3 regions of the Kocuria sp. ZOR0020 genome follow, and region 2 is predicted to be linked to each of the others. Evidence: riboswitches for the same ligand, from Rfam matches in the RefSeq annotation. Region 2 holds a riboswitch; each other region holds the start of a gene.

Region 1 (10,815 bases), on a different contig from region 2:
GGCCCAGAACTTGGTGCGGTGGGTCCTGGGCTCGGTCCTGACGCAGCAGACCGCCCAGGCCCTTGCGGCAGCGGACACCCGGAATCAGCCCTCCGCCACCGCTGTGGCTGACCGATTTGAACGCGAGTTCACCTGGGGTCTGGAGCATCTTGTGAGGGCGGCTGCGGCCAAGGCCTGAGCCAGGCTTTCGGACGGCCTGGCTTGTTTGACGGCTTGTTCACCGGCACCGCTTCAATGCCCGGACCCGCTGGACACTTCCCCGATCCGCTGGAACTGCCCCGATTCGCGGCATTCCGTTTACTCAGCGGTACAACAGCAGGGCCTCGCCCTGTCCACCCCCGCCGCACAAGCTCACAGCTGCTTTTCCGTGGCCACGACGTGACAGTTCCAAGGCCGCAGTGAGAGCCAACCGTGCCCCGGAGGCACCAATGGGATGGCCCAGTGCAATGGCGCCACCGTGAATGTTGGTCTGCTTCAGCGGGTAACCCAGGTCAGCCAAAGACTGCAGGCTCACGGCGGCAAAGGCCTCGTTGATCTCCACGAAGTCCAGGTCGGCCACGCCCCATCCGGCCTTGTCCACAGCGCTCTTGATGGCCTGTGACGGCTGGGAGTGCAGGGAGTTGTCCGGGCCGGCCACCTGTCCGGAGGCACCCACCGCGGCCAACCAGGACAAACCCTTTTCCTCCGCCCAGCTGCGGGAGGCCAGCACCAGGGCGCAGGCGCCGTCGGACAGTGGGGAAGAATTGCCGGCCGTGATGGTGCCATCAGCACCAAAAGCCGGACGTAGTCCGGCAAGAGACTCTGCCGTGGCATCCGGGCGGATCCCCTGGTCCGCATCCACGGTCACGGGCTCTCCCTTGCGCTGGGGAATCTGCAGGGCAGCGATCTCCTGGGCGAACACCCCGGCCGCCGCCGCCGTCCCGGCCAGCTGGTGGGAGCGAGCGGCAACCTGGTCCTGGGACTGGCGGGTCAGGCCGCGTTGCGAGTTGCCGCGCTCCGTCAGGGTACCCATGGCAATGTTCTCCGCTGCATCCACTAGGCCGTCGTGGGCCACGGCGTCGATCATGGTCACGTTGCCATAGGCGGTTCCTTGGCGGGACCCCGGTAGAAGGTGGGGTGCGTTGGTCATGGACTCCTGGCCGCCGGCCACCACCACATGCGCCTCCCCCGCCCGGATCATGCGGGCGGCATCCGTGACCGCAACCAAGCCGGAGAGGCACACCTTGTTGACGGTCACTGCCGGCACTGTCATGGGAAAACCTGCCTTGACCGCTGACTGCTTGGCGGGGTTCTGCCCGCACCCGGCCTGCACCACGTGCCCCATGATCAAGTGCTCAACCTGCGCCCCTGACACTCCTGAACGCTCCAAGGCGTGCTGGATGGCGTGAGCCCCCAGGTCAGTGGCCTGCAGGGAGGCCAACTGCCCCAAAAGCTTCCCTTGCGGTGTACGTGCTCCGCCCAGGATCACAACGTCCGTGCCGTCGGTCTCCCCGGCGGCGGCAGATCCGTGGTTCAGGTGGTGGGTCATGGGTCTCCTCCTGCACGTCATCGTGCTTGGTGTGCCGTACAAGGCTGGTGTGCTGTACAGGGCTGGTGGCCTCACCCGTGCTGTGCCTGAGACTCACCAACAGTCATGTGACGTCCAGTTTGGCATCTGATGTGTTCTGCGTGACAGGATGAGCCCGTTACCCATCAAGAGCGACTTAGAGACCTGGCTCGTTGACGTCGCAGCAACCATGATGTGACCCGCTGGTCAGTCAAGGTGCTCCCGCCAGGGCCGATGGAAAGGACGTGCAATCACGCATGCTGAATTCTGACCACATCCAAACCACACACGTGGGCTCCCTGCCCCGTACTCCGGAGCTGTTGGAAGCCAATCAGGCCTACCAGGACGGGTCCATCACCTGGGACCAGTTGGTGAGCACCATGCAGCAGGGTGTTGTGGACATCGTGGCCAAGCAGCGCCAGCTGGGGATCGACGTCGTCAACGACGGCGAATACGGGCACACCATGTCCTCCTCCGTGGACTACGGGGCGTGGTGGAACTACTCGTTCTCCCGTCTGGGCGGATTGAGCCCTTCCGACGAGGACCGCTGGGCCACCACGGAAAAACACCGTTCCTCCCCGGGCAACATTGTGCTGACCACCTTCACGGACCGCCGTGACCGGGAGAGGTTCAGGGAGGCATACGAGGATCCGTCGTCGGGAATCCTGACCGCGCGCAAGGCCGTCACGCAACCCAAGATCACCGGTCCGCTGACCTACACGGGTCAGGAGGCGGTGGCCGCGGACATTCGCAATCTGAAGTCCGCATTGGAGCACACCGGCGCCACCCAGGGTTTTGTGGCGGCACTGTCCCCGGGCTCCTGTGCGCGGGTGACCAACGAGTACTACAAGACCGATGAGGAGTTGGTCTACGCGTGCGCCGATGCCATGCGTGAGGAGTACAAGGCCATCACGGACGCGGGACTGATCGTGCAGATCGATGACCCGTCGATCGCCGAATCCTGGGACCAAATCAACCCCGAACCCTCCGTGGAGGACTACCTGGGGTTCATCCAGTTGCGGATCGAGGCCCTGAATCACGCACTGCGCGGGCTGCCCCAGGACCAGATCCGCTTCCACCTGTGCTGGGGATCCTGGCACGGCCCGCACACCACGGACCTGGAACTCAAGCACCTGCTCAAACCGCTGTTGTCCATCAACGCCGGTGGCTACTCCTTCGAGGCTGCCAACGTGCGTCACGCCCACGAGTGGAAGCTGTGGGCTGAGGCCGATCTGCCCGATGACAAGGTGATCATCCCCGGTGTGGTCTCCCACTCCACCAACGTGGTGGAACACCCGGAGCTGGTGGCGGACCGGATTGAGAACTTCGCCTCCGCTGTGGGCCGCGAGCGCGTGGTGGCCTCCACCGACTGTGGTCTGGGCGGACGCCTGCACCCGCAGATCGCATTCGCCAAGCTGGAGTCCCTCACGGCAGGCGCCCGCCTGGCCACCGAGCGCCTCTTCTGATCCACCCCCCTCCCTTTCTTCTTCGCCGAGTGGGCCGTTTGATCGCCCCTGAGCGCTGAGCGGCGATCGAACGGCCTACTCGGCAGCATTGACACACACCTGGAGACTTTCATGCAGCACTCAACAAACCGCATCCTGACCACCCACGCCGGTTCCCTTCCCCGCACCCGGGACCTGATCGACGCCGCAAAAGCCCGCGTTGCCGGGCAGGACTACGACCGCCTGTTGGCCACCGCAGTGGACCAGGTGGTGGCCCGCCAGACGGAGGTGGGGATCGACGTCGTCAACGACGGCGAATACGGCCACGCCATGGCTGAAGACGTGGACTACGGCGCCTGGTGGCACTACATCTTTGCCCGCCTGGACGGGCTGGCCCCCGGTACCCGCACCTTGGCCGACCAGCCCGTCCACCGTTCCGAACCCGGAAACGTGAAACTCACCAGCTTTGGGGATCGCCGCGACTGGGGGAAGTTTGCGCAGGCGTACCAGGACCCGTCGTCGGGAATCTTCACCGGCAAACCGGCACCGTTCCCGGTGTTCAACGGGCCCATCCGCTACGTCGGCCAGGAGGCTGTGCAGCGCGACATCGCCAATCTGAAGGCCGCCATGGACAAGTCCGGGGCCACGCAGGGCTACCTGGCTGCGCTCTCCCCCGGATCCTGCGCGCGCCTTGAGGACAACCACTACGGCAACGAGGACGACGTCCTGGCCGCCTGCACCCAAGCCATGCGTGAGGAGTACAGGGCCATCACGGACGCGGGGCTGATCGTGCAGATCGATGACCCCTCCATTGCGGAGAACTGGGACCAGATCAACCCCGAACCCACCGTGGAGGACTACCTTGCCTTCACCCGGAAGCGAGTGGATGCCATCAACACCGCCCTGGAAGGGATCCCTGCCGAGCAGGTGCGGTTCCACCTGTGCTGGGGCTCCTGGCACGGTCCGCACACCACGGACATCGAGTTCCGTCACATCGCCGAACTCATGCTGGAGATCAACGCCGGGGCCTACTCGTTCGAAGCCGCCAACGTGCGCCACGAACACGAGTGGAAAATCTGGAAGGACCTGGAACTGCCCGCTGACAAGGTCATCATCCCCGGTGTGGTCTCCCACGCCACCAACGTGGTAGAGCACCCGGAGCTCGTGGCCGACCGGATCGAGCGCTTTGCTTCTGCTGTGGGCCCGGAGCGCGTGATCGCCTCCACCGACTGCGGGCTGGGCGGCCGGGTTCACCCGCAGATTGCTGCCGCCAAGTTGGAAACCTTGGTGGAGGGGGCGCGGATCGCAACCTGGCGGTTGTTCTGATCCCCCGGTCCCCTCCCCACCACTCGGGCCCCAGCCGACCGGGCCACACCCGCCACACCCGCCACACCCGCCGAGTAGGCCTTTTGATCGCCCCTGAGCGCTGAGGAGCGATCAAAAGGCCTACTCGGCGCTTTAGTGAGGTCACGACGACGGCGTGGAGCGCCCCTCCGCGTCCACCAAAGAAAATCGTATCTGATGTGCCGAATACTGGTACAGCCATCACAGCGCCGCTTAGTATGCCGTTAATTACCGATCAATCGGTAAGTAAATCGGGGCGGCCTCGCCCCCACCTCACGGAAGAGATCCATGAGCACTACGGCGAGCTCTGGCTCCACACACGGCCATGAGATGACTCGCGAGGAGAAGAGGGTCCTTGCGGGCACACTGGTGGGTACCACCATCGAGTGGTACGACTTCTACATTTACGCGCAGGCTGCAGGTTTCATCCTGGCCACCCACTTCTTCAACCCGCTGGGCGAGGAAAACGCAGCCATGGCCCAGGTGGCCTCATGGGCATCTCTGGGCATCTCTGGGCATCAGCTTCCTGTTCCGCCCGCTGGGCGCCATTGTGGCTGGGCACGTGGGTGACAAGTTCGGACGCAAGGTGGTTCTGGTGATCACCCTGGTGGGCATGGGTGGCGCCACCACATTGATCAGCCTGCTGCCCACCTACGCCACCATCGGCTTGTGGGCGCCCATCCTTTTGATGTTTCTGCGCATCCTGCGGGGCTTCTCCGCGGGTGGCGAATGGGGCGGTGCCGCGCTGATGGCCGTGGAACACGCACCGCGGCACAAGCGCGGCTCGTTCGGCGCCTACCCCCAGGTGGGCGTGCCCCTGGGCATGCTGCTGGCCACCGGTTTCATGTTCCTGATGACCTCCATGCTCACCCCCGAACAGTTTGAGGCCTGGGGTTGGCGCGTTCCGTTCCTGTCCTCCGTGGTGCTGATTGTGGTGGGCTATCTGATCCGTATGACCGTGGATGAATCCCCCGTGTCAAGGAGATGCAGCTGCGCAAGGCCGAATCCTCCGCTCCCCTGGGGCAGCTTGTGAAGAACCACAAGCGCGAGGTCAGCCTGGCCGCATTCATCTTTGCCGGCAACAACGCCCTGGGCTACATGGTGATCGCCTTCTTCGCCTCCTACGGCACCAGGACATTGGGCATGGAACGCACGGACACCTTGATCGCCTCCCTGGTGGGCGGTGTGGGCTGGCTGATCTTCACCATGTTCGGTGGTTACATCTCCGACCGCATCGGACGCCGCCTGACCTTCCAGATCGGCTACGTCATCCTGATCCTGTGGTCCATCCCCATGTGGTTCCTGCTGGACACGGCCTCCCTGCCGCTGTTCGCCGCCGCGATCTTCCTGCTGACCATCGGCCTGGGCCCCTCCTACGGACCGTAGTCGGCCATGTACGCGGAGATGTTCCCGGCCCGCGTGCGTTACTCCGGAGTGTCCATCGGCTACGCGTTCGGGGCGATCATCGGTGGCGCCTTTGCCCCCATGATTGCGCAGCTGATCCTGAACCAGACGGGCCAGGGGTGGATGATCGGCATCTACATGGCCGCCATCAGCTTGGTCTCCCTGATCGCCGTTTCCATGGTGCGCAAGTCGGACCAGGGCCGTGACCTCCACGTGGAAGAGGTCCTCCGAGCCGAAGTCGGATTCGTAGTAGACCTCCGGGGTCAGTGCCTCCTCCCCCAAATAGTGGGAGAGGCTTTCCAGGATGCGCTGCTTGCGCTGCTCGGCAGGCAGTTTGAAGACCTCATCTGCCTTCTCATCAGAGACAAAGCCCACCAGTGTGCCGCGGGTGTCCCCGTGGTTGGTGTTGTCATACACCTCCTGGGACACCTCGGCGGCTCCGAATCCAGTTCCGCACAGACCCTTGTCACGCCAGAACGGGGTTGGGTAAACCGCATGGACCTTGATCACGATGCCCAGCGATTGGTGCTGGTGCATCTGGTGCTGCAGGCGCGGCAGCGGGGGTTCAAAGGAGATGCGGGAGTACAGGTTCGGCGGAACCGCCACAATCACCTGCTGGGCCTTCACGGTGACCGTCTCCGACCACACGGTGACCCCCGCGCCGGGAACGTACTCGGCGTACGTGTCCTCAGGACCACCCCACTGGATGGTGCGCACGGGAGTGTCCAGGAAGACGGCGTCCTCCCCCAGCTGCTCGGCCATCTTTTCCGAGACGGACTGCATGCCACCCACCACACGGCGGTCCAGGATGAAGTCCTCGTCCACCAGGTTGGAGAAGGACCCTGCGGAGGCTGCCATAAGCACGGCCTGCAGGGTGGAGAAGGAATGGGAGGGCTTGGTCAGCATGCCCCCGGCCACATAGATGCCGATGTTGTTGCACGCCGCCTCGTCCTCGGAGAGCTCACGCAGCCAGTGGTGGAAAGAAACGGTGTCCAGCTCGCGGGCTTTGGGATGTGCCCAGGGCTCAGTGGCTCCCAGTTCCGCGGCCAGGTCATCCAGGATCCCGATCAGCCGTTCCATCTCCGCAATGGTCTGTTCACCGGCGGGGAAGGTGGGCCCGGTGTAGGTGTGTTTGGAGCCGTCCGGGGCAATGTAGACCGAATCCCCGTCACGGTGCCGGGCAAATGTTTCCAGCCCCAGGTCATGGATCAACCCCAATAGTTCGGTCTGATCCGGAGAGACCCACTGGCCTCCGATTTCCAGGAAGGCGCCGTCAATCACCCGGGACCAGGTTCGGCCGCCCACACGGTCACGAGCCTCCAGAACGGCCACGGACTTGCCTGCAGCCTGGAGGGTGCGAGCGGCCATGAGCCCTGCCGGTCCCGCACCCACCACCACCACGTCACGCTCGATCGCCTCAACGCTGCCCAGGGTCCTCTGATCTGACATGTGGCCTCCTTCACTTAAAATGAATGTGATTCATTAAGGCGTAGGAGGACAATTGCGTCAACCCCCGGCCGGGTACTTTTTACCCACAAGCAACCCACCACCACAGCCACCTGGAGCAACCGCGTGAAGCAGGAACCGGCAGCAACAGCACGACGACGCGGCCGCCCCACCTCCGCTGTTCTGAGCCCCAAGCGCATCACCTCGGCCGCCACCAAGATCATCCACACCCGCGGGGTCAAGGCACTGACCATGTCCGCGTTGGCCTCTGACCTGGGGGTCTCCGTCTCCGCGCTCTACAACCACACCCCGTCCAAACACCACGTGCTGCTGGGCGTCCAGGATGCGTTGAATGCGGAGATTGATTGCAGCGGCTTTGGCACGCTGCCTTGGGATCAGGCGCTCACGCTGTGGGCCCGGTCCTACCGAGAGGTCTACGCCCGCAATGTGGAGCTGATCCCGGTGATGGCGGTGTTGCCGGTGGCCGATGCCCCGCACACCTTGTGCATGTATGAATCCGTGGCAGCCGCTCTGGTCACTGCGGGATTCCCACCGGGCCAGGTGGTCAACATGATCGTGGCCGTGGAGTCTCTGCTGTTCGGCTCCGCCTACGACGCCACGGCCCCCGGCGGATTGTTCAACCCCGGCAAGTTGGCGGAGTTGGCACCCACCTTCACGGGCGTCGTCGCTGTCCGGACCGCTGACCCGGCCGAAGGTGCGGACCAGGCTTTCGAACTCGCCCTGGAAGCCCTGCTGACAGGATTCCGCACCCTCCTCTGACCGCCGAGACCGAGGTTTCCGCCCGGTTCACCGGCACGCATCGGGCAGAAACCTCGGTCTCGGCAGAGGGGTCACTTCAGGAAGCAGGTGATGCGGGCCGTGCAGACGCGCTCACCGGCATCATCGACGACGACGACCTCGTGACTCGTGGCCGTCTTTCCCATCCTGATGGGGGTGGCCGTTGCGGTCACAAAACCTGATGCGGCCGACTTGTGGTGCGTGGCGTTCACGTCCACCCCCACGGCCGCCTTGCCCAACTCGGCGCCGTGCAGGAAGGCGCCAATGGAGGCCACCGACTCGCACAGGGCAATGGTGGAACCACCGTGCAGCAGCCCCATGGGTTGCCGGTTGCCCTCCACCGGCATGCGCGCCACCACTCGGTCCTTGGATGCCTCCAGATAGGTGACCCCCAGCCGTTCATCCAGCTGACCGGGATGGCTGTTGAGCACCGGGACGGGGTCCTTTGCGGAAGCCAGGGCACGGATCTTCTCCAGCCCAGCGCCATCAGAAGCGGAAGCGGGTGCTGCTGCGGCGGCGTCGTCGGAGGGCATGGCTCCGGCCAGCCGGGGCGCGCGGTAATCAGCCGGAGCCGGGTCCTCCCGCAGCCAACGGTCGGAGTCAGCGGCGGTGGGGTCTTCGTGAATGTGCTGGCCGGACGGGTCCTGATGCGTCATGGTCTCCCCTGAGTGGTGATGTTGCTGTGCGTGACTCACATCATCCGCCACCGGCCTGAAGAAACGCTAGGCTGACAAAAACGTGTCACGTCACCTAAGTAAGGGACGTGCATCCACCCTGCATGAACCAGGGAGTCAGCATGAAGATCGGGATCATCCTGGGATCCGTCCGCGCCGGCCGCAACGGCGAACAGGTGGCCAACTGGGTCAAGGAAACTGCCGAGGCCAAGGGAGGTGCCGAGTTCGAGCTAATCGACCTCAAGACCTTTGAGCTTCCCCGCATGGCCGCCTCCACCGTTCCCATGGCGGCCGGCAAGGAGTACTAGGACGCCGAGGTCACCCGCTGGTCCCAGACCATCGATTCCTGCGACGGCTACATTTTTGTGACCCCCGAGTACAACCACTCGATCCCGGGTTCTTTCGAGGAGGCCGTGGACACCTTGGGCCCGGAGTGGGCAGCAAAGTCCACCGGCCTGGTGGGCTACGGGTTCAGCGGTGGCGTGCGCGCCGTGGAGCACTGGCGCCAGATCCTGGCCAACTTCCACCAGCACGTGGTCCGCTCCGCCGTGGAGGTCAACCTGGCCAACAACATGGAGGACGGCCAGCTGGTGCCCAATGACCACATCAACGGCGTGCTGAACTCCCTGATTGAAGAGGTTGAGGCCTCCATCAAGCGCTACCAGGCCTGAGCCTCTCACCCCCGCCGACCCCCGGCTCCCACAGCGGAGACCGGGGGTCGCGTGTTTACGCGGTGGGCGATGACCTTGGGTGCCGCCACACCCTCCCGTTTAGTCTGGCCGCATGACCCACCATGATCAGACCCACGACGACGGCGCCCTGACGGTGCTCACCCCCTCCACCTTTGACACCTCGGTCCGGGCGCAGGACGATCTGTTCCGCCACGTCAACGGCCCGTGGCTGGATTCGGTGGATATCCCTGATGACAAGCCTCTGACCGGCGCGTTCATGGTGTTGCGCGACCGTGCCGAGGAAGCCGTGCGCGGCATCATCACCGGCGTTGAAGCCGGGGAACCGGGCTCGGTGGAGTCCAAGGTGGCTGATCTGTACGCCTCTTTCATGGATCAGGAACACATCGAGTCCTTGGGTGCTGCCCCCTTGCAGCCTGACTTGGATGCCGTGGACGCGGTGACCGACGTCGCGGGATTGCAGAAGCTGTTCGGCACGCTGCTGGCTCGCGGCATCGGCTCCGTTCTGGGTGTGGACAAGGATGCCGACCCCGGGGACCCCACCCGCAACCTGGTGTTCGTGGGCCAGGCCGGGCTGGGTCTACCGGATGAGGAGTACTACCGAGAGGAAGCCCACGCCCAGATCCGGGAGCAGTACCTGGGGCACATCCAGAGGATGTTCGCCCACGCCGGATTCAACGACGCCGGGGATCAGGCCCAGCGGGCCTTCGAACTGGAAACCGCCATTGCCACCCATCACTGGGACAAGGTGGAGGTCCGGGACCTGACCAAGATGTACAACCCGTTCAGCTGGTCCGAGCTGACGGAGTCGGCGGGAACATTCGATTGGTCGGGCGTCGTCGTCGAGGGTCTGGGGGTTCCGGAATCGGCAATGGAAACCGTGGTGAATGCCCAGCCGTCGTTCTTCACCGGGCTGGAGGAGCTGCTGACCCCGGCGCGTCTGGAGCAGTGGAAGTCCTGGGCGCGGTGGCGCGTGATCACGGGGCGTGCAGCGTATCTGTCCAGCGCGTTCGTGAACGAGGACTTTGCCTTCTACGGCACCACACTCTCCGGAACTCCCGAGTTGAAGGAACGGTGGAAGCGCGGGGTGGGGCTGGTCAACGGAGTGCTGGGTGAGGCCGTGGGCAAGCTCTACGTGGAGCGGCACTTCTCCCCCACCGCCAAGTCACGCATGGATGACCTGGTGGCCAATCTGCTGGCCGCCTACCGGTCCTCCATCCAGACGCTGGACTGGATGACCGACGACACCCGCGCGGAGGCCCTGAAAAAGCTCTCCGCCTTCACCCCCAAGATCGGTTACCCGGAGAAGTGGAAGGACTACTCCTCCCTGGAAATCCGGGCCGATGACCTGGTGGGCAACATTGTGCGGACCTCCGAGTTCGAACTGGCCGAGCTGATCCGCAAGGCCGGGCAGCCCGTGGAGAAGCACGAATGGCTCATGACCCCGCAGACCGTCAACGCCTACTACC
Region 2 (10,815 bases):
TCCCAGCCGGTGGAGAGCCCCGTCTGGGACATCCAAACCATGGCCTTGTAGTGCTGCATGTCCGCGTTGACGTCAACAAACGGAGAGGTTGCGGGCAGGTCAACTGCCGGTTCTCCGGCCATGCGGTAGAGGAAAGCAGCCATCGCGTCACGGGCGATCGGCTGTGTGGGGCGGAAGGTGCCGTCCGCCCAGCCCTGGACGATTCCTTCCTGCTGGGCCCACACGATGGCCTTGTAGTGCGCCTGACCCGGCGTCACATCCGTGAACGGGGAGTTCTCCGGAAGGGTCACCTCCGGTTCACCAGCCATGCGGTACAGGAAGGCAGCCATGGCATCCCGGTTGACGGGCTGCAGCGGGCGGAACTCGGCGGTCCCGGTGTCCTGGTTGACCCACCCGCGGGAGATTCCGTTCTGGGCCATCCACATGATGTGCTCGTAGTGCTGCATGCCTTCAGACACATCGGTGAAGGTCACGGTCTCCGATTCGGGGTCCACGGGAGTGGCCTGACCCAGGACGGAGTCGGTCAGTAGCATGGCCGTGCCTGCCGGTTCAACCGTCAGATAGGCCTGTTCGCCACCCAGGCGGGTGCGGTCAAAGGACACGGAAGCGGTGCCGCCGATCAGGCCATCCGCACCGCGGGTGGCCTCACCGCTGACCGGTGTCTCAGCAATCACCTCACCGTTGGCACCACCCTTGCGGATCTGCACTTGGCTGTTGGCCGGTGCACCCAAGGAGGTCATGTTGAGCTCCTTGAGGTCAAAACTCACCGTGTTGCCCTGGGTCTGAACGTTGGAGAGGTTCACCGCACGGCGGTCGAACTGCGGAGCCACCGGAGCCGAGGCAGAAGCCTCACCCAGGTAGTCGGAGAACACCTCACGGTCGATCCGGCCGGTGTCCGTGAAGTTGGTGCCTTCCGTGAAGGCGGTGAAGCCATCGCCACCATCCAGCAGGAAGGACACGGAAGCCACGGTGTAGGTGGCGGCCGGATCAATGGGCGCGCCATCCACCATGATGGAGGTGATGCGATCACCGGCGGGACGGGATTCGTCAAAGGTGTACTGCACGTTCTCCGAGAGCCCCAGGTGCAGGAACGCCCGCGATGCTCCGGCCGGCTGCCACTGCTGTTCCAGGACCTGTTTGAACTGGGCGCCCGTGAGATCGATGGTGTTCATGTTGTTGGCAAACGGCAACACGTTGTTGATCTCGGCCTCGGTGACCACGCCGTCGCGGTCGCCGTCGATGCTCTCGGCCGGGTTGTCCGCATAGTAGAACTCATTGCGGATGCCACCCGGGTTGATCAGGCCGATGTCCACTCCGTGGGAGTCGGCCAGCTCGTTGCGGAAGGCCTGGCCGATCAGATTGCCCAGGGCGGATTCGTTCTGGCGGTCATCGCGCACCACGGCTCCGGAGGAATTGGCGCCGAAAGCGGTGGTGATGTCCGCGGAGATCTCACCGGCGGGGGTGGAACCGATCTCATTGGCCACCGCCACGGCGGAGTCAACAATGGTGTTGACCTGGGCCACCCGTGGGTAGGCGGCCACCAGCTCGTCCTCGCTGCGTCCGGCCACAATCTGGGAGGTGGGTGTCAGGGTGCTGGTCAGGTCGATCGAGTCGGTGGTGGAATCGTAGGTGAAGGACACCTTGCCCACGTTCGCCCCGTAGGAACCGGTCTGCATGTACGCACGGTCGGGGGTGCCGTCGCCGTCGACGTCCTGGGTCAGGTTGTACTCCGCGTGGGAGTCCCCGCCAAAGATCACATCCACGTTGGGGGAGGTCTCCGTCCAGAACCGGTCGGTGGCGGCCTGGGCCTCCGTGGCGGAGCCGTCGTGATAGGCGGCCACAATCACATCAGCGGTGCCGTCCGCCTCCAGCTGATCGGCCACGGCGTTGACCTCTGCCACGGGGTCGGTGAACACCAGACCGGCGACGGCGGAGGGCGCCACCTTCTCCGGCGTGGCCTGCGTGACGGCCCCGATCACGGCAATGGTCACTCCGTCGCGCTCGAACAGGTCGTAAGCGCCGCTGCCGTCATGGCCCTCGCCTTCCATGAGCAAGGGGCCGTTGGCATCGCCCACGCGCACGTTGGCTGCCAGGTACGGGAAATCCGCGCGGTCCGTCACACGGCCGGTGAGGTCATCGCGGCCCTGGTCGAACTCGTGGTTGCCCACGGCAGAGACATCCAGGTCCAGGGCATTGAGCATGTCCAGGGTGGGGTTGTCCTGCTGGGAGGCGGAGGTGTACTCGGAGGCGCCGATGTTGTCGCCACCGGAGATCAACAAGGAGCTCTCCGTGCGCTCGGACTCAATGGCACCGGCGAACTGGACCGGTCGGGAGTCCAAGCGACCGTGGTAGTCGTTGAAGTACAGCAGGTCAATGGCGTTGGACGGTGTCTCATCTGCGTAGGCCGGGACCACAAAAGAGGTGGTGGTCAGGATTCCGGCCGCCAGGGCAGCGATGAACGACGGTGTGGTGCGACGGGACATGGGAGAGGTCCTTCGGTCAGTGGTGAGCTACGTGGTCACCGGTCACACATGCCCCGGTGTGGAGGCAGCGGGCAAGTTACCGGTTAGTTGGCCACATCACATCATGACCGAGTGAACCCCAGGTGACCAGAGGTTTTCCGGATACCCCTCAAGAACTTGGGAATGGAAAAGTGCCGCGAACCCAACGTTCGCGGCACTTTTCCGTTCCCAATTCACACGACGACGACGACGGCACCGGTGATGCCGGTCGGCCAGCTCATGCGTTTGCTCAGGCCAGGACCTGTCGCTTGGAGGAGATCACCCCGGTGTTGAAGCCGGCCAGGTGCAGGCCGCCGTGGAAGCGGGCATGTTCGATCTTCACGCACCGGTCCATGACCACGTTGAGCCCGGCGTCCTCGGCAATGGCAGCGGCTTCCTCGTTCCAGGAACCCAGCTGCAGCCAGAGGGTCTTGGCTCCGATCTCCACGGCTTCACGGGCGACTTCCGGGAGGTCGTCGTGCTTGCGGAACACATCCACCACATCCGGGACCTCCGGCAGATCCGCCAGTGAGGCGTAAACCGGTTGTCCCAGGACGTCCACTCCCTTGGCGGCCAGGATCGGGTTGACGAAGTAGACCCTGTAGGGGGAGGAGGACAGGAGGTAGGTGGAGACAAAGTAGGAGGCGCGGGCGGGCTTGTCTGACATGCCCACGATCGCCACGGACTGTGATCCGTGCAGGATGTTCAACCGTTCGGGGGCAGATGGCCCCACCCAAGTGCGTTCGCTGCTCATCACTTGCCTCCGTTCTGGGCAGGGGTGGTGGACGATGCGGTGCCGTCCCCGGTGAGCCCGGTGGCGGCTGTCAAGGCCTGGTCCAGATCCCACAAGATGTCCTCGGGATCTTCAAGGCCCACGGAAATGCGGATCAAGTCCTCACCCACGCCACCGGAGGCCAGCTGCTCCGCGGTCAACTGCTGGTGGGTGGTGGAGGCCGGGTGCAGCACCAGGGTCCGGGCATCCCCGATGTTGGCCAGGTGGGAGGCCAGTTGCAGGCTGCCGATGAACCGCGAACCCACCTCGCGTGCGCTCAAGGCGTCCGTGGCTGCCACACCGAAGGCGAAGACCGAGCCCACACCCTGCGGCAGGTACTTGGCGGCGCGCTCGTGATGCGGGTGGTCCGGCAGACCGGCGTAGTTCACGTAGGAGATGCGGGGATCCGTGTTGAGCCATTCGACCACCGAGCGGGCGTTGGCCACGTGGGCGTCCATGCGCTGCGGCAGGGTCTCCACGCCCTGCAGCAGGTTCCACGCGGACTGCGGGGCCAGGGCCGGTCCGATGTCACGCAGCTGCTCGGAACGCAGTTTGGTCAGGAACCCGTATTCGCCAAAGTTCCCCCACCAGCTCACACCGTTGTAGGAGGGGACGGGCTCGGTCATGGGCGGGAAGTTCCCGTTGCCCCAGTTGAACCGCCCGGATTCCACCACCACACCACCCAGGGTGGTGCCGTGCCCGCCCAGGAACTTGGTGGCGGAGTGGATCACGATGTCCGCGCCGTGCTCCAGCGGCCGGGACAGGTACGGGGTGTTCAGCGTGGCATCCACCACCAGCGGGATCCCGGCCTCATGGGCCACCGCCGCCAGGCCTTCCAGATCGGCGATCTCACCGGAGGGGTTGGCCACCAACTCGGTGTAAATCGCCTTGGTGGTCGGTGTGATGGCCGCGCGGTAGTCGGCCGGATCAGTACCGCGCACAAAGGTGGTTTCCACCCCAAAGCGCCGCAGGGTCACATCCAGCTGGGTGACCGTTCCACCGTAGAGCTGGGAGGAGGCCACCACATGGTCCCCGTACCCGCACAGCGCGGCGAACGTGATGAACTCGGCCGCCATGCCGGAGGAGGTGGCGACGGCGCCGATGCCGCCCTCCAGGGATGCAATCCGTTCCTCGAACGCCGCCACGGTGGGGTTGCCGATCCGGGAGTAGATGTTGCCGTACTTCTACAGAGCAAACAGGTTGGCGGCGTCGTCGGCGTCCTTGAACACGAATGAACTGGTCTGGTAGATCGGGACCGCCCGGGCGCCGTGTTCGGCATCCGGGGTTCCACCGGCGTGCAGGGCGCGTGTGCGAAACCCGAACTGGTGCTCAGCCATGCATTCCTCCTGTGGGATGGGTTGGTTGATTCTCTGATGTTCAGGATCGCCGAGCAGACATGACGTCCGCAATGGCATCCAGGGCTTCTTCGTTCTGCAGTGAGGAGCGATCACCCAGGGGCTGGTTGTGGTAGAGCTGGGCCAACAAGCGCCGGGTGATCTTGCCGGAGCGGGTCTTGGGCAGATCGGGGACCGCAATGACCTCGCGCGGTTTGGCGATCGGTCCGATTTCCCGGGTCACGTGGGCGCACAGCTCATCGTGCAGTTGGGTCGCGGACACCTCGGCACCGGCGGGCGTCAACACCACACAGGCCAGGACGGCGTGCCCGGTCAACGGATCCTCAACGGGGGTGGTTCCGGCCTCCACCACCAACGGGTGGGTGACCAGCGCCGATTCGATCTCGATGGTGGACAGCCGGTGCCCGGAGACGTTGATGACGTCATCCACGCGTCCCAGGATGTAGAGATCGTCGTCGTCATCCAGTCGGGCGCCGTCGCCTGCCAGGAACCATCCGCGCTCGCCGTACTGCTGCCAGTAGGAGCTCAGGTAGCGCTGCGGATCTCCCCACACGGTGCGGGCCATGGACGGGCCGATCTTGTCCACCACGGCCAACCCCTGGTGGCCCGTTTCCACCGGCTCACCGGATTCATCCAGCACCCGCACGGGGACCCCCGGAATGGCACGTGTGGCACACCCCGGCTTGGGGGAGGTGCCCGGGGTACCCGCCGCAAAGGTGCCCGGCGGGGCGAATTGCGGATAGTGCGGGCGCGGGGAGGCCACGCAGGACCCCGTCTCCGACTGCCACCAGGTGTCCACGAACGGCACCTGGTCTCGCCCGATCTGGGACCTCAGCCACCGCCACGCCTCCGGGTTGATGGACTCACCCACGGAGCCCAGCAGCCGGACGGAGGAGAAGTTGTAGATCTGCGGGATCCCGTGCGGGAAAGCCCCCATCAGGGAGCGGATCAGCGTGGGAGCCGTGTAGTAGTTGGTCACCCCGTAGCGCTCGATCACCTCAAAATGACGGCCCGGATGCGGGGTGTTGGGGGTGCCCTCGTAAATCACCTCGGAGACCCCGTTGACCAGCGGCCCGTAGATCTCGTAGGTGTGCGCGGTGACCCAGGCCAGGTCAGCCGTGCACCAGTGGACGGTGGAATCCACCTTGGCTGGGTCGTTGACCGTGGAGAGTTCATCGGGGCGCAGGGCGCCGTCGTCGTCGAGCGTGTCCGGGAGGAGGTCGAAGAGCAGGGCGTGCGTGTAGGCGGTCTGCACCAGGTATCCGCCCATGGTGTGCACCAGGCCATTGGGGCGGCCGGTGGTTCCGGAGGTGTAAATGATGAACAGCGGGGTTTCGGCGTCAAAGAATTCCGGGGTGTGGACGGTGGGGGCGTCCTTGATGAGGTCGTGCCACCACACGTCCCGCCCGGGGGTCCAGGGGACCTCGAGTTCGTCGTTGGAGCGGGCGCCGCGGGTCCCCGCTGCCAGTTGCTTGTTGCCGGGCCGGCAGGTTCGCCGAACAACGACGACGTGCTCGATCTGGTTGTCCCCGCTGTATGCCTCATCGGCGTTGACCTTGACGGGGACCACCTTGCCTCGGCGGTTCTGGCCGTCGGTGGTGACCAGGACCTTGGCGCCGGTGTCCTCCACGCGGAACTTCAAGGCTTCCGCGGAGAACCCGCCGAAGACCAGTGAGTGGATGGCGCCGATGCGCGCGCAGGCCAACGTCATGATCACGGTCTCCGGGATCACGGGCAGGTAGATTACCACGCGGTCGCCCTTGACCACACCCAAATCGGTCAAGGCGTGAGAGGCGCGGGCCACCTCCCGTTGCAGGTCAGCGTAGGTGTAGACCAACCTGTCGCCGGGCTCGCCCTCAAAGTACAGGGCCACGTGGTCCCCGCGGCCGGCCTCCACATGACGATCCACGCAGTTGTGGGCCACGTTGAGCTTGCCGCCTTCAAACCAGGCGATTTCAGGGACCGAGTAGGTGGGGTTGCCGTCCTGGTCCTCACCGATCACCTGTGGTTTCTCGAAGCGGTGGGTGGTGTGCCACGGTTCTGCCCAGTCCAGGCGGGATGCCTGGGCGGCCCAGAAGTCAATCCGGGCATCATCAGAGATCAACGCCGGATTGGGCGTGGGGTTCGCCGGATCGGAGAACGACTGTTCGCTCTGGTTGGTGGCGGCGGGCAAGCTCGAAGACATCAGCAATCACACTCCATCGGTCCTGGCATTAGCACCGAGTGCAGGCACCGCGGGTTGTGACGGTGCTGGCTGCAGGGTTGCTGCGGCGTCGACGAGCCAGGTCTCTTGAGCCGCTCTGGATGGGAACCACAGTCATTGAACTCTGAGTCCGGGGACCGGAGCAAATCAGTTCAGCGCCGAGTTCGCGCGGCACCTGCGTCGTCGTTATGCTGTTGAACCAGAACGATCATGAGTTCCGGCGCGTAGCCCTGGCTGGCCGGACGGCAACCCTCTCCCGTAGCGGGGTGCCCCAGGTGAGGATCGGGCCGCACGCAATACCGCGTGTGGCAAGTACGGCGTACCCAAGCGCTGGACCCGCAGGATGGTCACCGCAGGTGGCGCACGGGGCGTGGGTCTGAGCAGACTCCTAGGAGACCTCGCCTGAGCAAGCGGATTTCCCTCAACGCATTCGACATGACCTGTGTGGGCCACCAGAGCTTTGGCCTGTGGCGTCACCCGCGCTCGCGGGCCACCGAGTACAACACGATCGAGTACTGGACGGACCTGGCCAAGACCCTGGAGCGCGGCAAGTTCGATGCCCTGTTCCTGGCGGACGTGGTGGGGATCTATGACGTCTACAAGAACTCCGCGGCACCATCCATTGCCGACGGCGCACAGGTTCCGGTCAACGATCCCTTCATGCAGATCTCCGCCATGGCGGCAGTGACCAAGAGCTTGGGCTTCGGCGTGACCAGCGCTGTGACGTACGAGCAGCCCTACACGCTGGCCCGTAAGTACGCCACGCTGGACCACCTGACCCGCGGGCGTGTGGGCTTCAACGTGGTGACCTCCTACCTGGCATCGGCCGCCGAGAACCAGGGGCTGCCGCACCAGATCGAACACGATCTACGTTACGAGATCGCCGATGAGTTCCTGGACGTCTGCTACAAGCTCTGGGAAGGATCCTGGGAGGACGGTGCTGTGGTCAAGGACCTGGAGCGCGGTCTGTACGCAGATCCCAACCTGGTCCACCCCATCCAGCATTACGGCAAGCACTTCACCGTGCCCGGAGCCGCCCTGACCGAGCCCAGCCCGCAGCGCACTCCACTGATTTTCCAGGCCGGCGCTTCCTCCCGCGGCCAGGCCTTTGCCGGCAAGCACGCGGAGGCCGCCTTCATCACCGCCCTGCGCCCGGATCTGACCCGATACATGACGGATCGTTTCCGGGACAAGGTGGAGGACGCCGGCCGTGACCGGGACGACCTGAAGATTTACGCCATGCTCTCCGTCGTCGTGGATGAGACCGACGCCGAGGCCGAGGCCAAGTACCGCGACTATCTGCAGTACGTGAACCTGGAGTCCTCCCAGGCGATCATCGGCGGCTGGTCCGGGGTGGACCTGTCCCAGTTCGACGAGGACGAGGTGCTCAAGTACGTCCAGACCGAGTCCATCCAGTCCTTCCTGGCGCCCTTCACCATGCAGGACAAGTCCCGCGAGTGGACCCGGCGGGACATCGCCGCTCACTGCGCGATCGGCGGCATGGGTTCGGTGCTGGTGGGCTCCCCGGAGACCGTGGCGGATCAGCTGGAGACCTGGATCGACGACGGCGGCCTGGACGGCATCAACCTGGCGTACCACGTCTCCCCGGGCTCGTTCGAGGACTTCGTGGACTACGTGGTGCCTGAGCTGCAGAAGCGTGGGCGCTACCGGACCGAGTACGAGGGCTCCACCTTGCGGGAGAACCTCTACGGTGCCGGTCAGTCCAAGGTGCTGGACACCCACCCGGCGGCCAAGTACCGCGGCGCGTTCGTGGATGCACCCACCACGGCCAACACCCCGGCACGGGACCTGGCCCAGGCCTGACTCTTTCCCCTCCCGCTCCGCCGCGTAGGAGTCACCCACTTCTCCGCCGAGTAGGCCGTTTGATCGCTGCTGACTACGTCAGGGGCGATCAAACGGCCTACTCGGCGGGTGGGGATGAGGGGCTCAATCCTCCAGCATGTGGTTCGGCAGGCGGTTGCCCGGGGCGCGGCCGCGGATCTCCAACATGTCCCGGGCCAGCTGCCACAGGCGCTTGTCCTCATCCGTGACAGGTTCCCAGGCGGGGATGGGGATGGAGGTGCCTTCGTCGTCGCGAGCCACCATGACGGTGATGCAATTGGTGGTCACCGCCAGCTCCTGCCCCTTGGGATCCCCGGAGCGGACCTCCACCCAGATGTGCATGCCCTTGTTGCCGGTGTAAACCAGGCGGGCGTCCACCTCCACCATGTCCCCGATGTGCAGCGGCTGCAGGAACCGGATGCCGCCGGAGAACACCGCCACGGTGTCCTTGCCGCAGTAGCGTGTGGCGCACAGGTAGGCGGCCTCGTCCATCCATTCCATGACGATTCCACCGTGGACCTTCCCGCCCCAGTTCACGTCCGTGGGTGAGGCCAGGAACCGTAAGATCACACGCTCGGCCTCACCTTCGACGGCAGGGGATTGGGCAGCCAACAGGTCAGTGATCTCATCCCGGATGGGGATGCGATCCAGTGCGTACTGTTGTGCCAGTTCTTGCTCCAGGGTCTGCGGGGTGAAGGTGGGCACGGGAGTGGCCTTGCCGTCGTCGTCAACGGCCACAAAAATCACCAGGCAGCGGGCGCGTTCCTCGAACTTGCCGGATTTGGGATCACCTGAACGGACCACGGTGCTGACGTGCATGGATGAGCGGCCGGTGTGCAGAACTGTGCCGGTGACCTCCACCATCTCGCCAACCTGAACCGGGTAGCGGAAGTGGATGTTTCCCACGTAGGCCGTCACGCAGTAGGCGCCCGCCCAGGCGGTGGCTGCGGCAAAGGCGGCCTTGTCCACCCACTCCAGAACCCGGCCGGCGTCAACCGTGCCGGAATGTCCAAGGTCGGTGGGAGCAGCCAGGAAACGCAAGGTTTCGGTGTAGCGGCGGGGCACGGTGGAAGACGGCGTCTTTGCGGAATCCATGGGATTCAAGCTACCGGATGGTTGCTCAGTGGGCTGCTGAAGGGTGGTCGCGGTCAGGGGCGAACCGTGGGGAGTCTCGGGCGGGGACAGTGGTGGCGGATGGGAGGTTCAGGAACGCCAAAGGCCCGGTGACCTGCGATTTCTCGCTGACCACCGGGCCTTTGCCTAATGCGGAAGGTGTAGGATTCGAACCTACGGTACGGGGTTACCGCACACCGGTTTTCAAGACCGGCTCCTTCGGCCGCTCGGACAACCTTCCATGTACGTCAGTCGGCTCTCACCGCTTCGTACGAGGGAACACGTTAGCACAGTCCGCCGACGCTCTTGCAATACGGTTTTGCGTGAAGTTCGGTGACCCTGCTCACCGACGACGACGCACCCAACCCCCAGGAGAGACCCATGCGTGCAGTTGTGGACACCACCCCGGGTGGACCCGAGGTATTGACGGTCACGGAGCAGCCGGTCCCCACCATGCGACCTGATGGCATCCGGATCCAGGTGACGGCTGCCGGTATCAACCGGGCTGACGTGTTGCAGAGAACTGGTAATTACAAGATTCCTGAGGGTGCCTCCAAGATCTTCGGCCTGGAGGTCTCCGGCATCGTCACGGACGTCGGCCCAGACGTTGACCCGGAGAGCAACGTGAAGGTCGGGGATCCGGTGTGTGCCCTACTGGATTCAGGCGGATACGCGCAGGAGGTGGTGGCCCCAGCCACCAACGTTGTGCCCGTCCCCGAGGGGACGGATCTTGAAGAGGCGGCCGGCCTGCCGGAGGTTCTGGCCACCGTGTGGTCCAACATCTTCATGGAGGCCCAGGCAAAACCTGAGCAAACTGTCCTGGTTCACGGCGGTTCCGGTGGCATCGGCACTGCGGCCATCCAGATGTGCCGCGGATTCGGCATGACGGTCTTGTCCACGGTCAGCGGCCAGGCCAAAGCGGAGTACGTCCAGAGCTTGGGTGCTGTGCCCATCCGCTACGACCTCCAGGACTTCACCCACGCTGTGCAGGAACTCACCGACGATCGCGGTGCTGATGTCATCCTGGAC
Region 3 (2,259 bases), on a different contig from region 2:
ATCCTGGTGGTGCTGGGTGTTTCCGTGGGTGCCAGTGCCCTGTGGTCGGTGCTCAGCCTGGCGGAAGCTGCCACCACCACTGGGATTGCCGACTCCCAGGCCACCATGAACCGGGTCATGAGTGCCTCCCCGGTTTTTGATGTGCTGCGCCAGGTGCTCACCATCGTCTTGGCTTTTGTTCCGGTGGTGTTGGCGCTGTACTTCCTGGCAGGTTCTGCCGGTCAGCTCAGGACCGTGGTCCGCCGGATAGGCCTGGACTTCAAAGCACCACTGCCTGACCTGGCACTGGGTGCACTGCTGTTCCTGGTGATGGGTCTGGGCACCTTGGGGCTCTACCAAGCCGGCAGGGCGCTGGGCATCACGGCGGAACTGACCACCAATGCCGGGGGAACCGAGTGGTGGAACATCCTGCTGTTGGTGGCCCAGGCTCTGCGGCACTCCCTGGTGGAGGAAGTCATTGTGGTGGCCTTCCTGGCCGACCGTCTGCTGCGGGTGGGCTGGAGCTGGCCGATGGTGCTGATCGGTACGGCGCTGCTGCGCGGCAGCTACCACCTCTACCAAGGCTTAGGCCCGGCGTTGGGCAACGTGGTCATGGGGCTGGTGTTCCTGTGGATCTACCGGCGCACGGGACGGATCATGCCGCTGGTGATTGCCCACTTCCTGCTGGATGCCGTGGGGTTCTTGGCAGGAGCCTGGTTCTTCGGCTGAGATCCGGGGTCACACCGGGGGCGTCGTCGTGATCCGGGTTGCAGATCACTCCGCCCACACCGGAGAATGAAGGCGGTCACGAGAGCCAGCGTCAAGCCCCAGCTTGCTGGCCGGCAACCCTCCAACCGCGGTGGGGTGCCCTGGGTGAGGACCGGGCCGGATACAAACGTGTTCCGGCAAGCGCGGGTCGCGGACCCGGGGTGGCACTGGGACCGTGCCGGGCCCGGCTCACGACCCCTGAGACCAGGAGCCACCGATGAGCGACTCTCCCACCCCGGCCAACCCCGCAGGCTGGAACTTCGAAACCCGTCAGATCCACGCCGGACAGGCCCCGGATCCCGGATCCGGCGCGCGGGCGCTGCCCATCCAGCAGACCACGTCCTTTGTGTTTCCCGACTCCGCCACCGCCGCCGGCCGTTTTGCGCTGCAGGAACTCGGCCCCATTTACACGCGCTTGACCAACCCCACCGTGGAAGTGGTGGAGAACCGTGTGGCCTCCCTGGAGGGCGGTGTTGCTGCGGTCATGGTTGCTTCCGGGCAGGCGGCCACCTCGTATGCGATCTTGAACATCGCCGGTAGCGGTGACCACGTTGTGGCCAGTGCCTCTCTTTACGGCGGAACCTTCAACCTGTTCAAGTACACCTTGGCCAAACTGGGCATTGAGGTCACCTTTGTGACCGAACCGGCGGACCCGCAAGCGTGGGCCGCAGCCGTGCAGCCCAACACCAAGGCGTTCTTTGCAGAAACCATCCCCAACCCGCGTGGAGATGTCCTGGACATCCAGGCCGTGGCGGAGGCCGCTCATGCTGCCGAGGTGCCGCTGATCGTGGACAACACGGTGGCCACCCCGTACCTGCTGCGCCCCATCGAATGGGGTGCGGATGTGGTGGTGCATTCGGCCACCAAGTTCCTGGGTGGGCACGGGACGTCCATCGGCGGGTTCGTGGTGGACTCCGGGAACTTCGACTACACCCGGTACCCGGACCGGTTCCCCGAGTTCGTCACCCCGGATCCGTCCTACAACAACATTGTGTTCGGAGAGGTTTTCGGTGCCGATGGCCCATTCGGAGCCAACGTGTCCTACGCCTTCAAGGTCCGCACCCAACTGTTGCGTGACCTAGGTGCCTCCATTGCACCCTTCAACGCCTTCCTGATCGAACAGGGCATTGAAACGCTGTCCCTGCGCATGGACCGCCACGTCTCCAATGCCGCAGCGGTGGCACAGTGGCTGCAGGGGCGCGACGACGTCGTGTCCGTCACCTACGCCGGACTGGAATCCTCCCCGTGGTTCACCACCGCGCAGAAGTACCTGCCCCAGGGGGCCGGGTCCATTGTGGGATTCGAGCTCACAGGAGGGGCTGCCGCCGGTCAGGCCTTTGCCGATGCGTTGGTGTTGCACTCCAACGTGGCGAACATCGGGGACGTCCGCTCCTTGGTGATCCACCCGGCCTCCACCACCCACGCCCAGCTCAGCGCACAGGAGCAGGCCGATGCCGGGGTGCAGCCGGGCTTTGTCCGCCTCTCCGTGGGGCTCGAGCACATCGACGACAT

The links. A riboswitch is a leader RNA that binds a small molecule or an ion and turns the genes downstream of it on or off. The one in region 2 is predicted to bind S-adenosylmethionine.
Region 1: linked by a shared signal. The riboswitch ahead of L979_RS08120 (cobalamin-independent methionine synthase II family protein) and the one ahead of L979_RS03960 (LLM class flavin-dependent oxidoreductase) in region 2 are both predicted to bind S-adenosylmethionine.
Region 3: linked by a shared signal. The riboswitch ahead of L979_RS13325 (bifunctional o-acetylhomoserine/o-acetylserine sulfhydrylase) and the one ahead of L979_RS03960 (LLM class flavin-dependent oxidoreductase) in region 2 are both predicted to bind S-adenosylmethionine.

Annotation. Positions count from the first base shown of each region.
Region 1 covers NZ_JROX01000128.1:1,713-12,527, reverse strand. Annotated here, with positions in the region: gene L979_RS08130 (TetR family transcriptional regulator) at 1-178, shown strand, start outside; gene L979_RS08125 (acetyl-CoA C-acetyltransferase) at 302-1,528, opposite strand; SAM riboswitch class I at 1,687-1,787, shown strand; gene L979_RS08120 (cobalamin-independent methionine synthase II family protein) at 1,804-3,012, shown strand; gene L979_RS08115 (cobalamin-independent methionine synthase II family protein) at 3,124-4,317, shown strand; partial or broken gene L979_RS08110 (MFS transporter) at 4,624-5,961, shown strand; partial or broken gene L979_RS15070 (flavin monoamine oxidase family protein) at 5,962-7,188, opposite strand; gene L979_RS08105 (TetR/AcrR family transcriptional regulator) at 7,312-7,965, shown strand; gene L979_RS08100 (PaaI family thioesterase) at 8,037-8,639, opposite strand; partial or broken gene L979_RS16735 (NADPH-dependent FMN reductase) at 8,762-9,328, shown strand; gene L979_RS08090 (M13 family metallopeptidase) at 9,441-10,815, shown strand, end outside.
Region 2 covers NZ_JROX01000054.1:25,919-36,733, forward strand. Annotated here, with positions in the region: gene L979_RS03940 (5'-nucleotidase C-terminal domain-containing protein) at 1-2,483, opposite strand, end outside; gene L979_RS03945 (CoA-binding protein) at 2,752-3,255, opposite strand; partial or broken gene L979_RS03950 (O-acetylhomoserine aminocarboxypropyltransferase/cysteine synthase family protein) at 3,255-4,610, opposite strand; gene L979_RS03955 (AMP-binding protein) at 4,651-6,813, opposite strand; SAM riboswitch class I at 6,824-6,939, opposite strand; SAM riboswitch class IV at 7,038-7,152, shown strand; gene L979_RS03960 (LLM class flavin-dependent oxidoreductase) at 7,234-8,655, shown strand; gene L979_RS03965 (acyl-CoA thioesterase) at 8,779-9,768, opposite strand; tRNA gene L979_RS03970 (tRNA-Ser) at 9,940-10,027, opposite strand; gene L979_RS03975 (NAD(P)H-quinone oxidoreductase) at 10,168-10,815, shown strand, end outside.
Region 3 covers NZ_JROX01000306.1:16-2,274, forward strand. Annotated here, with positions in the region: partial or broken gene L979_RS13320 (CPBP family intramembrane glutamic endopeptidase) at 1-708, shown strand, start outside; SAM riboswitch class IV at 783-897, shown strand; partial or broken gene L979_RS13325 (bifunctional o-acetylhomoserine/o-acetylserine sulfhydrylase) at 965-2,259, shown strand, end outside.